Regions from separate parts of the Brassicibacter thermophilus genome, predicted to be linked through region 2. Evidence: a T-box and tRNA genes for the amino acid it is inferred to sense, from the RefSeq annotation. Region 2 holds a T-box; the other holds one or more tRNA genes.
The links. A T-box is a leader RNA that pairs with one kind of tRNA and senses whether it is charged. The one in region 2 lies ahead of asnS (asparagine--tRNA ligase), so its partner is inferred to be a tRNA-Asn.

Region 1: it encodes a tRNA-Asn, which carries the amino acid that the T-box ahead of asnS (asparagine--tRNA ligase) is inferred to sense. The anticodon was not compared.

Annotation. Positions count from the first base shown of each region.
Region 1 is NZ_AP042446.1:1,231,037-1,237,711, reverse strand. Features, by position in the region: gene ACZ41D_RS05850 (bifunctional folylpolyglutamate synthase/dihydrofolate synthase) at 1-409, opposite strand, end outside; gene ACZ41D_RS05845 (hypothetical protein) at 673-1,032, shown strand; tRNA gene ACZ41D_RS05840 (tRNA-Arg) at 1,132-1,208, opposite strand; tRNA gene ACZ41D_RS05835 (tRNA-Cys) at 1,215-1,288, opposite strand; tRNA gene ACZ41D_RS05830 (tRNA-His) at 1,316-1,392, opposite strand; tRNA gene ACZ41D_RS05825 (tRNA-Gly) at 1,460-1,533, opposite strand; tRNA gene ACZ41D_RS05820 (tRNA-Gly) at 1,539-1,613, opposite strand; tRNA gene ACZ41D_RS05815 (tRNA-Tyr) at 1,628-1,713, opposite strand; tRNA gene ACZ41D_RS05810 (tRNA-Thr) at 1,724-1,799, opposite strand; tRNA gene ACZ41D_RS05805 (tRNA-Asp) at 1,801-1,877, opposite strand; tRNA gene ACZ41D_RS05800 (tRNA-Val) at 1,897-1,972, opposite strand; tRNA gene ACZ41D_RS05795 (tRNA-Glu) at 1,976-2,050, opposite strand; tRNA gene ACZ41D_RS05790 (tRNA-Met) at 2,061-2,137, opposite strand; tRNA gene ACZ41D_RS05785 (tRNA-Leu) at 2,171-2,260, opposite strand; tRNA gene ACZ41D_RS05780 (tRNA-Asn) at 2,268-2,342, opposite strand; rRNA gene rrf (5S ribosomal RNA) at 2,348-2,464, opposite strand; rRNA gene ACZ41D_RS05770 (23S ribosomal RNA) at 2,508-5,448, opposite strand; tRNA gene ACZ41D_RS05765 (tRNA-Ala) at 5,558-5,633, opposite strand; rRNA gene ACZ41D_RS05760 (16S ribosomal RNA) at 5,726-6,675, opposite strand, start outside.
Region 2 is NZ_AP042446.1:1,607,646-1,614,320, forward strand. Features, by position in the region: gene ACZ41D_RS07555 (hypothetical protein) at 35-151, shown strand; gene speE (polyamine aminopropyltransferase) at 185-1,033, shown strand; gene ltaE (low-specificity L-threonine aldolase) at 1,220-2,257, shown strand; gene ACZ41D_RS07570 (AAA family ATPase) at 2,322-3,647, shown strand; gene ACZ41D_RS07575 (C-GCAxxG-C-C family (seleno)protein) at 3,661-4,068, shown strand; gene lspA (signal peptidase II) at 4,094-4,531, shown strand; T-box leader at 4,640-4,888, shown strand; gene asnS (asparagine--tRNA ligase) at 4,943-6,334, shown strand; gene ACZ41D_RS07590 (SEC-C metal-binding domain-containing protein) at 6,379-6,675, shown strand, end outside.

The sequences.
Region 1 (6,675 bases), 380 kb from region 2:
CTATTGCTTCTTCTTTATAATATTGAAAAGCAATAGCCGTTACTATTTCAAATTCCGTAGGGTGATTATACCCTTGATTTACCATTTCTTCGACCTTATTTTTAACTTTTGCAGTTACATCAGCTAATCTATGGTCAGGTATATCTTCATTATTTATTTTTATCCTTTCATTAAATCTTTCAAGATAAGGAGAAGTATAGAGTCCTACTTTATATCCTTCTTCTTTTAAAATATTTTCAATAAAAGATGCAGTAGAGCCTTTACCATTTGTTCCAGCAATATGAATTACTTTTAATCCTTTATGAGGGTCACCAAGTAGTTTTAACAACATTTTAATATTCTCTAAACCTAATTTTGATCCAAATTTTTTTGTCCCATGAATATATTCCAAAGCTTCATTATAATTCATACTCTCACTCCCATATTTATGATATCATCATTGATACTAGTATTCATATTGTATAATTAATTTTGCTACAAGACAAGATAAATATAGCTTACATAAAATCTCTACATTTTAATCATATTGCTTTAGAAAATAAATTTTTATAGCTGTTTTAATTTTAAATTAATTCAATGAATATATCAACTTCCAATTTAAAAATATCTAGTTTTTTAATGCTTACAAGTGATATAATATAAATATCAATAATGAAAAAAGGAGGACGTCTAATGTATGCCTTGTTCCTAATATTAAATGATCTAAGCAAGTTAAATGACATTCATGAGATTTTTTACGAAGTTGGAGTAGGTGCAACTACTTTTGACAGCATAGGTATGGGAAAAGTTTTATTAGAACATAACGAGAATGTACCTATATTTGCAAGTATTAGAAGACTCATAGAAGGAAATAGACCATATAATAAAACCATCATAAGTGTAATAAGAGATGAACAAAAATTGAAAAAAGTAATAACACGCATTAATAATAAACTTGACAATATGAAAAATCAAGGTATTGGATTTATGTTTGTAGTTCCCGTACTAGAATGTTATGGCTATAAAGTTGAAGAAAAAAATAGTAATAATTAATTGTACATAATAAAAGATATGTATCATACATATAAAATACATATAAAAATGCAAGGTCGGAATTAATCATCAACCTTGCATTTTTATATGTATTAAAGTTGGTGTGCCTAGAGGGACTTGAACCCCCAACCTTCTGATTCGTAGTCAGACACTCTATCCAGTTGAGCTATAGGCACTTAAAATGGAGGCGGCACCCAGATTCGAACTGAGGATAAAGGATTTGCAGTCCTCTGCCTTACCACTTGGCCATGCCGCCATATATCATTTACTATTAAAAAATAATTGGGGTGGATAAAGGGATTCGAACCCTTGGCCTCCAGAGCCACAATCTGGCGCTCTAACCAACTGAGCTATACCCACCATGATGTAAAATAATAAAGTTAAATAAAATCTATAGACAAAAATCTATAGACTATCAAAACTATAATGGAGCGGGTGAAGGGAATCGAACCCTCGCAACCAGCTTGGAAGGCTGGGGCTCTACCACTGAGCTACACCCGCAAATATGGAGCGGAAGACGAGATTCGAACTCGCGACCCTCGCCTTGGCAAGGCGATGCTCTACCACTGAGCCACTTCCGCATGTTATATACAAATGGTGGAGGGGACTGGATTCGAACCAGTGAAGGCTGTGCCAACGGATTTACAGTCCGTCCCCTTTGGCCAACTCGGGAACCCCTCCTTAAATAAAATGGAGCTGGTGAGAGGACTTGAACCCCCAACCTACTGATTACAAGTCAGTTGCTCTACCAATTGAGCTACACCAGCATGGCGACCTGGAAGAGACTCGAACTCTCGACCTCCAGCGTGACAGGCTGGCATTCTAACCATCTGAACTACCAGGCCGCATCATATTCTTTTTTTATGGTGGGCGCAACAGGGCTCGAACCTATGACCCCCTGCTTGTAAGGCAGGTGCTCTCCCAGCTGAGCTATGCGCCCATATGGTGACCCTACCGGGAATCGAACCCGGGTTACCGCCGTGAAAGGGCGATGTCTTAACCGCTTGACCATAGGGCCATGTTTTATATGGTTGCGGGGACTGGATTTGAACCAGCGACCTCCGGGTTATGAGCCCGACGAGCTACCAGACTGCTCCACCCCGCGATGTACATTTAATTAATATAATACTTATTTTATTGGTGCCGGGGACCGGAATCGAACCGGTACGATCTTTTAGGGATCGCAGGATTTTAAGTCCTGTGCGTCTGCCAGTTCCGCCACCCCGGCACTTTATTGGCTCCTGGGGTGGGACTCGAACCCACAACCTACCGGTTAACAGCCGGTTGCTCCACCATTGAGCTACCCAGGAATGTCATCCGGCAACGACCTACTCTCCCAGGACGTCTCCGTCCAAGTACCATCAGCGCTGAGAGGCTTAACTTCTGTGTTCGGTATGGGAACAGGTGTGACCCTCTCGCTATCGTCACCGGATATTTTTAAGGCTTGCGCCTTCAAAACTGCACAGTGAATTTTCCTGGTCAAGTCCTCGACCTATTAGTATCACTAAGCTAAAGATATCACTATCCTTACACCTGTGACCTATCAACCAGGTAGTCTACCTGGGGTCTTACTCTTTAAAAAGATGGGAAATCTTATCTTGAGGGTGGCTTCGCGCTTAGATGCCTTCAGCGCTTATCCTTTCCAGACTTAGCTACTCAGCCATGCTCCTGGCGGAACAACTGATACACCAGTGGTCTGTCCATCCCGGTCCTCTCGTACTAGGGACAGCTCCTCTCAAATTTCCTACGCCCACGACGGATAGGGACCGAACTGTCTCACGACGTTCTGAACCCAGCTCGCGTGCCTCTTTAATGGGCGAACAGCCCAACCCTTGGGACCTACTCCAGCCCCAGGATGAGACGAGCCGACATCGAGGTGCCAAACCTCCCCGTCGATGTGGACTCTTGGGGGAGATAAGCCTGTTATCCCCGGGGTAGCTTTTATCCGTTGAGCGATGGCCCTTCCACTCGGTGCCACCGGATCACTAAGTCCAACTTTCGTTCCTGCTCGAGATGTATCTCTCGCAGTCAAGCTCCCTTCTGCCTTTACACTCTACGCACGATTTCCGACCGTGCTGAGGGAACCTTTGAGCGCCTCCGTTACTCTTTAGGAGGCGACCGCCCCAGTCAAACTGCCCAACTGACAGTGTCCCAAGACCGGTTTCACGGCCTCTGGTTAGAATTTCGGCATCATAAGAGTGGTATCCCAAGGTCGACTCCACCGAAGCTGGCGCCCCGGCTTCTAAGTCTCCCACCTATCCTGTACATACGATACCAAAATCCAATGTCAGCCTGCAGTAAAGCTCCACGGGGTCTTTCCGTCCTGTCGCGGGTAACTCGCATCTTCACGAGTACTACAATTTCACCGGATCCCTTGTTGAGACAGTGCCCAAATCGTTACACCTTTCGTGCGGGTCGGAACTTACCCGACAAGGAATTTCGCTACCTTAGGACCGTTATAGTTACGGCCGCCGTTTACTGGGGCTTAAGTTCACACCTTCGCTTTCGCTAAGCGTTCCCCTTAACCTTCCAGCACCGGGCAGGTGTCAGCCCCTATACATCGTCTTTCGACTTAGCAGAGACCTATGTTTTTGGTAAACAGTCGCTTGGGCCTCTTCACTGCGGCTAAATAAGGCTTCATACAGCTAGTGTATTAACCTCTTTTAGCACCCCTTATCCCGAAGTTACGGGGTCATTTTGCCGAGTTCCTTAACAAGGGTTCTTCCGCTCATCTTAGGATTCTCTCCTCGCCTACCTGTGTCGGTTTGCGGTACGGGTACCTGCTCGCTCGATAGAGGCTTTTCTCGACAGTGTGGAATCAGTTAGTTCGCTACTTATTTTTCGCTCCCCATCACCTCTTAGGATTACTTCTACGGATTTGCCTATAGAAGCTCCCTACTGGCTTAGACACACTCAACCAACGGTGTGCATAACCTATCCTCCTGTGTCACCCCATTTCTCAAACGCTTACAGGTAGTACAGGAATCTCAACCTGTTGTCCATCGCCTACGCCATTCGGCCTCGGCTTAGGTCCCGACTAACCCTGAGAGGACGAGCCTTCCTCAGGAAACCTTAGGCTTTCGATGGGTAGGATTCTCACCTACCTTTCGCTACTCATGCCAGCATTCTCTCTTCTGTATAGTCCACCATTCCTTACGGTATAGCTTCAGTCCATACAGAATGCTCCTCTACCGATACATACGTATCCCACAGCTTCGGTGACAGGTTTGAGCCCCGGAAATTTTCGGCGCAAGACCACTCGACCAGTGAGCTATTACGCACTCTTTAAATGAATGGCTGCTTCTAAGCCAACATCCTGGTTGTCTGTGTAGTCTTACATCCTTTTCCACTTAACCTGTACTTAGGGACCTTAGCTGGTGATCTGGGCTGTTTCCCTTTTGACTACGAAACTTATCTCACGTAGTCTGACTCCCAAGAAACATGACTGTGGCATTCGGAGTTTGATAGGTTTTGGTAGCGTATGAACGCCCCTAGACCATTCAGTGCTCTACCTCCACGTCACTATTACTTGAGGCTAGCCCTAAAGCTATTTCGAGGAGAACCAGCTATATCCGGGTTCGATTGGAATTTCACCGCTACCCACAGGTCATCCGATAGCTTTTAAACGCTAAACGGTTCGAGCCTCCACGAAATTTTACTTCCGCTTCACTCTGCCCATGGGTAGGTCACCCGGTTTCGGGTCTACGACATGCAACTAAAACGCCCTATTAAGACTCGGTTTCCCTACGGCTCCATTGCATAGCAACTTAACCTTGCTGCATATCGTAACTCGCTGGCCCGTTCTACAAAAAGTACGCGGTCGTACGTAAAAAGTACTTCCACTGCTTGTAAACATAGGGTTTCAGGTTCTATTTCACTCCCCTCCCGGGGTTCTTTTCACCTTTCCCTCACGGTACTACTTCGCTATCGGTCACCAGGTAGTATTTAGCCTTGGGGGGTGGTCCCCCCAGCTTCCCACAGGGTTTCACGTGTCCCGTGGTACTCTGGAATACAGCTAGAAATCATATCGTTTAACTTACAGGACTTTCACCTTCTATGGTGGTACTTTCCAGAACTCTTCAGCTACGATAATCCTTCTTTTATGCTGCATCCACAACCCCAGTAAAGGAAACCTCTACTGGTTTGGGCTCTTCCCCGTTCGCTCGCCGCTACTTAGGGAATCGATTTTTCTTTCTCTTCCTCGGGGTACTTAGATGTTTCAGTTCCCCCGGTGTCCCCTCAACTACCTATGTATTCAGTAGTTGATACCTAGAGTTTGCTCTAGGTGGGTTTCCCCATTCGGAAATCCCCGGATCAAAGCCTACTTGCGGCTACCCGAGGCATATCGGTGCTTATCCCGTCCTTCATCGGCTCCTGGTGCCAAGGCATCCACCCTATGCTCTTAATAACTTGACCAGAAATTGTAGTACTTAGTTACTCTTAGTAGTTACCAGCAATTAAATTGCTAGTATCTATCCATGTATCTAGTACTTACTATATTCACTGTGCAATTTTCAAGGTGCAATGGTGGAGATGAGGAGATTCGAACTCCTGACCCCCTGCTTGCAAGGCAGGTGCTCTCCCAACTGAGCTACACCCCCACGAAATGATTGCCCAATCCTATTTTATTGGACACTCAAAACAAAACAGTACAGAACCCTAAAATAGTCTAAATTAAAGTGTTACTCCTTAGAAAGGAGGTGATCCAGCCGCACCTTCCGATACGGCTACCTTGTTACGACTTCACCCCAGTCATCGGTCCTACCTTCGACAGCTGCCCCCAAAAGGTTAGCTCACTGGCTTCGGGTATTACCAACTCCCATGGTGTGACGGGCGGTGTGTACAAGGCCCGGGAACGCATTCACCGCGACATGCTGATTCGCGATTACTAGCAACTCCGACTTCATGTGGGCGAGTTGCAGCCCACAATCCGAACTGGGACCGGCTTATTGGGATTCGCTCACTCTTACGAGCTCGCAGCCCGTTGTACCGGCCATTGTAGCACGTGTGTAGCCCAGGACATAAAGGGCATGATGATTTGACGTCATCCCCACCTTCCTCCGGTTTGTCACCGGCAGTCTCTCTAGAGTGCCCAGCATTACCTGATGGCAACTAAAGACAAGGGTTGCGCTCGTTGCGGGACTTAACCCAACATCTCACGACACGAGCTGACGACAACCATGCACCACCTGTCACCTCAGTCCCCGAAGGGAAAGTCCTATCTCTAGGACGGTCCGAGGGATGTCAAGCCCTGGTAAGGTTCTTCGCGTTGCGTCGAATTAAACCACATGCTCCGCTGCTTGTGCGGGCCCCCGTCAATTCCTTTGAGTTTCAGTCTTGCGACCGTACTCCCCAGGCGGAGTGCTTATTGTGTTAACTGCGGCACTGAAGGATGTCTCCCCCAACACCTAGCACTCATCGTTTACGGCGTGGACTACCAGGGTATCTAATCCTGTTCGCTCCCCACGCTTTCGTGCCTCAGCGTCAGTTACAGTCCAGAGAGTCGCCTTCGCCACTGGTATTCTTCCTAATATCTACGCATTTCACCGCTACACTAGGAATTCCACTCTCCTCTCCTGCACTCAAGTTATGCAGTTTCAAATGCTTACCTCGGTTAAGCCGAGGGCTTTCACATCTGACTTA
Region 2 (6,675 bases):
TACCATGTTACAAAGATGAAAGAGAGGATTTGTAATGGCATATCCTTCAGGTATTCCTGTTTTAGTGCCTGGAGAACGAATAACTGGAGAGATAATATATTATATTATAGTAAGGAAAAAGGAAGCCTGCTTATGGTTACTGAGGATATGAGTGTTGAAAATATAAAAGTAATGGAGGGATGATATGGAACTGTGGTTTACAGAAAAACATACAGAGAATGCAAAATTCTCAATTAAACTAAAAAAGCAGTTATTTAGCGGACAAAGTCAATTTCAGAGAATAGATATACTGGAATCATATGACTTTGGGAAAATATTAATTTTAGATGGATATTTGATGCTTACAGAAAAGGATGAATTTATCTATCATGAGATGATAACCCATGTACCGATGGCAGTAAATCCTGAAATTAAAGATGTACTGGTAATTGGAGCAGGAGATGGAGGAACTGTAAGGGAGCTTACCAGATATGAATCGATAGAGAAAATCGATATGGTTGAAATAGACAAGCTGGTAGTGGATATGTGCAGAAAATATATTCCCCAAACTGCTTCGAAATTGGATGACAGAAGAGTAAATTTATATTTTGAGGATGGATTAAAGTATGTCAGCACCAAAAAAGAGGAATATGACCTAATCATAGTTGATTCTACCGATCCCTTTGGCCCTGGAGAAGATCTGTTTACAAAAGAATTTTATGGGAACTGCTATAAGGCATTGAGGAAAAAAGGGATTTTAGTTAATCAGCACGAAAGCCCTTATTATTCTAATGATGCTCTGGCAATGCAAAATGCTCATAAAAAGATTAAATCTATTTTTCCTCTGGCTTTAGTTTATCAGGCTCATATTCCAACTTATCCTTCTGGGCATTGGTTGTTTGGATTTGCTTCTAAAGAACTTCATCCTGTCACTGATCTAAAGGAACAAAACTGGAACTCGCTGAGATTAAAAACGAAATATTATAATACTGAACTGCATAAGGGGGCTTTTGCCATTCCCAACTATGTAAAGGAGCTTTTGGAGAATGCATAAAAATGTTCATACCATACTATGGTGGGATAAAGATTATGATGAAAGCTACTTTATAGAAACTTACAGTTTTTATTAAGATAAAGATTTAGAAGATATCTATGTATTTGATATTGCAATTTAGAGATGAAACTTTACTCTAATTATAAAAATGTTATAATAAAATAAAAAATGTTACGGGGGATGAAAATGAAGATAATTGATTTTAGAAGTGATACTATAACTAAACCAACAGATGAAATGCGCAAGGCTATGTATGAGGCAGAAGTAGGAGATGATGTTTATAAAGAAGACCCAACAATAAATAAATTAGAGGAAATTGCTGCTGAAAAAGTAGGTAAAGAAGCTGCTCTTTTTGTACCTTCAGGAACTATGGGGAATCAACTAGCATTAATGGCACATACTCAAAGAGGTCAGGAAATTGTTTTAGAAGAATGGTCACATATATATAGGTTTGAAGCAGGAGGGTTAGCATTTCTTTCAGGGCTTCAAGCTAAAACTGTAAAGGGTAAAAATGGTATAATGGAGATTGAAGATTTAAAAAATGCTATAGTTAATGATAATAATATCCACCATGCTCAAACAGGACTTATATGCATAGAAAATACCCATAATATGGCAGGTGGTGTTGTAACACCTTTGCCAAAAATGAAAGAAATTTATTCTTTAGCGAAAGAATATAATCTGCCTGTACATTTGGATGGGGCAAGGTTATTTAATGCTTCAACTTATTTAAAATGTAATCCGAAAGATATAACAAAATATACTGATAGCGTAATGTTTTGCTTATCAAAAGGACTCTGTGCACCAGTTGGTTCTATTTTGGCAGGAACTAAAGAGTTTATAAATAAAGCCACAAGATACAGGAAAATGTTGGGTGGTGGAATGAGACAAGCTGGAGTTTTAGCTGCAGCTGGCTTAGTAGCGTTAGATAGAATGGTAGAAAGACTTTGGGAAGATCACGACAACTTGAGGAAACTATCTGAAGGATTAGGATCAATTAAAGGCATAGAAATTGATAAAAATTCTGTGCAAACTAATATACTTATGGTAAACATTAAAAATACTGGTTATAGTGCTAATGAATTTGTATTGAAAATGAAAGAAAGAGGCATTTTAGCTTCAAGCATAACAGATGAGATAATAAGGTTTGTTACTCATAGATATATTAGCAAAAGTGATGTAGAATATGCAGTTAAAATTATCGATGATATATTATCACATTAATAATTGGAGAAATTGTATAATTATTATGCGATTTCGTTTTATGTTTTGGATAAGAGGTGATTAATTGGATTTATTTGATTTAAGCAGGGAAATTAACGAGAAAAAGTCTGCTCCTTTAGCAGAAAGGATGCGTCCAACAACTTTGGAAGATTTTGTCGGTCAAGAACATATAATAGGAAAAGGAAAACTTCTTTATAGGGCTATACAAGCAGACAAACTCAGTTCAATAATATTTTATGGTCCTCCTGGAACAGGAAAAACTACATTGGCAAAAATTATTGCTAATACCACTAAAATGAATTTTGAACAGTTAAATGCTGTTACATCTGGTATAAAGGAAATTAGAGAAGTTATTTCAACTGCTAAAGATAATATTGCATTTTCAAATAAGAGGACAATATTGTTCATTGATGAAATTCATAGATTTAATAAATCTCAGCAAGATGCTTTGTTGCCTTACGTTGAAAATGGAACTATTATTTTGATTGGTGCTACTACTGAAAATCCTTACTTTGAAGTTAATAAAGCTTTAATATCTAGATCTATGATATTTAAACTAGAACCTCTTAACAGAAATCATTTAAAGAGTATATTAGAAAGAGCATTGAGTGATAAGGAAAAAGGTTTAGGAAATCTTCGTGTTAAAATTGATGCTGATGCACTTGAACACTTAATAAGTGTATCAAATGGTGATGCAAGGATTGCTTTAAATGGGTTAGAACTAGGAGTGCTTACCACTTCTCCAAATGAAGAAGGAATTATTAATATTACATTAGAAATAGCACAAGATTGTGTTCAACAAAGAGCCTTGAAATATGAAAAAGGCGGAGATGAGCATTATGACACTATATCTGCTTTTATTAAGTCCATGAGAGGCTCAGATCCTAATGCAACGCTGTATTGGCTTGCTAAGATGATTTATGCAGGGGAAGATCCTAAATTCATTGCAAGAAGGATAATCATATGTGCTTCAGAAGATGTTGGTAATGCTGATCCTAATGCATTAAATATTGCTGTATCTGCGTTTCAAGCAGTTAACATTGTTGGAATGCCAGAGGGAAGGATACCGTTAGCTCAAGCAGCTGTTTATGTTGCATGTGCACCTAAGAGTAATGCTAGTTATGTAGGAATAAATCGGGCACTTTCAGATATTAAAAATTTAGAAACTGGAAAGGTTCCTAATCATTTAAAAGATTCTAATTACTATGGTGCTAAAAAATTTGGTTATGGAAAAGGTTATAAATATCCTCATGACTATGAAGGCTCTTTTGTAGCCCAACAATATTTACCTGATGAATTTATTAATAAAGATTATTATAAACCTACTGAAAATGGTTATGAAAAAGTAATTAAGGATAGATTAAGCTCATTACACAAAGGAGAAAAATAGGGAGGAAGCTAACATGCTAAAAAAAATGATAGAAGATGGATATGGTAATGAAGAAGGTTTAAACTGTGCTGAAAAAATTCTTTATGGAGCTAATGAAATATATGATTTAGGGTTAAGTAGAGAATGCTTGAAATTATCAGCTGGATTTGGTGGTGGTATGAAAATTGAGAGCGTTTGTGGAGCTTTAACTGGTGGAGTTATGGTGCTTAGCAAAATATTTGGTCATAATGATTTATATAAAAAAGAACAGTTTGAAGGTTTAATACGAGAATTTTTTCGATTATACGAAGAAAAAATGGGGAGCATTAAATGTAGCGAATTAAAACCTTTATATAGAACTGAAGAAAAAGGTTGCCAGAATGTTATATTTGCAGCAGCTGATGTATTGTGTTTTATTATAGATAGAGAGATAGCTAGATAAGGAGTGTGACTAAATTATTAACTTTATTTTATTAATATTATCAATAGTAGTTTTAGACCAATTAATTAAAAAGAAAGTTTTGCATAACATGTCAAATGGAAAAGTAATAGAAACAAATTATTATATTAATATTACTCTTATTAAGAATAGAGGAGCTGCATTTGGACTTTTAAAAAATAAACCTAAGTTTTTAAAAGCTTTAGTTACTTTAATATTAGCAGTAATAACATATTATTATTTTTTTATTATTTATGATATAGTTACTATTAATATAAAAATAGGGTTTGCTTTAGTAATTTCGGGTGCTATTGGAAATCTTATAGATAGATATGTTTATGGATATGTAATAGATTATATATATTTTAAATTCAAAAAATGTCCTATTTTTAATATTGCAGATATATCTATTTTTATTGGAGTTGTAATATTGCTAATTGGTCTAATTAAAGAAAATATCATCTAAAGAAATTAAATAATTATTATAGATTAAAATTAAAATCACAAACTATTTATGTGATTTTCTTATTTGACAAAGTTTTCTTATATTATTATAATATCTATAATAAAAAAGAAAACAGCGATGACGGGAAGAGTAAATATAAGGTATTTATTATAGCGAGTCGGTGATGGTGTGAGTCCGATATAAATCTTATATTGAAGAACGTCCCCAAGCTTCTAACCGAAATCTATGTTTATGGATAGTAGGCTTAGACGGATTTGCCCCGTTACAGGCAAATAATATGTTTTTTAAAACATATTATTTGAGGTGGCCATTGAATAATGGCAAATAGGGTGGTACCGCGAGTCCTTCGTCCCTTTAAAGGAGTTGGGCTTTTTTTATATTAAAAATGATTAATGTAAGGAGGTTATAAGATTGTGCACTGAATTGGTAAGACAAATTTATAGAGAAAGTGAAAAGTATATTGGTAAAAAACTAAAAATTGAAGGATGGGTTAGGACTGTAAGAGCTTCTAAAAATTTTGGATTTATAGAAGTTAACGATGGAAGTTTTTTTAAAAACATACAAATAGTTTTTGATGATAGTTTAAGCAATTTTGAAGATATTTGTAAATTGAAAGTTAGCACTGCTATTTCTGTGGAAGGTCAGTTAGTTGCTACACCAAATGCAAAACAGCCTTTTGAAATCAAGGCAGATAATATTATTATTGTAGGAACTACAACTAAAGATTATCCTTTACAGAAAAAGAGGCATACTTTTGAATTTTTAAGAACTATTGCTCACTTAAGACCAAGAAGTAATACTTTTTCTGCAGTGTTTAGGGTACGTTCGTTAGCTGCTTATGCTATACACAAGTTCTTTAATGATAGAAATTTTGTTTATGTTCATACACCAATTATTACTGCTAGTGACGCTGAAGGTGCAGGAGAAATGTTTAGAGTATCTACATTGGACTTAAATAGTCTACCTAAGGATGAACATGGGAAAATAGATTTTTCTAAAGATTTTTTCGGTAAAGAAGCAAATTTAACTGTAAGTGGGCAGTTAGAAGCTGAAGCATATGCTTTAGCATTTAGAAATGTTTATACTTTCGGACCTACTTTTAGAGCAGAAAACTCAAATACAGCTAGACATGCTGCAGAGTTTTGGATGATTGAACCTGAAATTGCTTTTGCAGATTTAAATGATAATATGTGTTTAGCAGAGGATATGATGAAATACATTATTCAATATGTAATGGATAATGCACCTGAAGAGATGGAATTCTTTAATAGATTTATCGATAAAGGATTGTTCGATAGATTAGAAAATGTTGTAAATTCTGATTTTGAACATATAACTTATACTGAAGCAATTGATATTCTTAAAAAATCTGGACAAAATTTTGAGTATCCTGTAGAATGGGGAATGGATCTCCAAACAGAGCATGAGAGATATATTACAGAAAAAGTATTTAACAAGCCAGTTTTTATTACAGATTATCCAAAAGATATTAAAGCTTTTTATATGAGGCTTAATGACGATAATAAGACTGTTGCAGCTATGGATTTATTAGTTCCTGGAGTTGGTGAAATAATAGGAGGGAGCCAAAGAGAAGAAAGATTAGATGTCCTTGAAGCTAGAATGGATGAAATGAAAATGAAAAAAGAAGATTATTGGTGGTATTTAGATTTAAGAAAATATGGTGGAACGAAGCATGCTGGATATGGACTAGGCTTTGAAAGAGCTGTAATGTATATTACTGGAATGAGCAATATTAGAGACGTAATTCCTTTTCCAAGGACAGTAAGGTCTATAGAGTTTTAGGTGAGTTATAAGTATTAAAAGATATTTTAGCAAGAGGTGAGGAAATGAGTTTATATGAAAGTTGGAAAGATTTAGCATATAAACAAATGACAAAGAAAGAATATAATGAATTTTGGAAGCCATATTTAGAAATGGAGAAGAAAAACTATGAGTATATTTTAGAAAATAAAAAGGCTAATATTAATGGAAAGTTAAATGATATTGCTGAAGAATTTGGTATGGATGATATAACTTTTGTTGGTTTTTTAGACGGGTTAAATACTAGCTTGGTTGAACCTTTAGATATGGAAAAGTTAAACGAAGAAAGTGAAATTAATATTAATATTGATTTTAAAAAATTG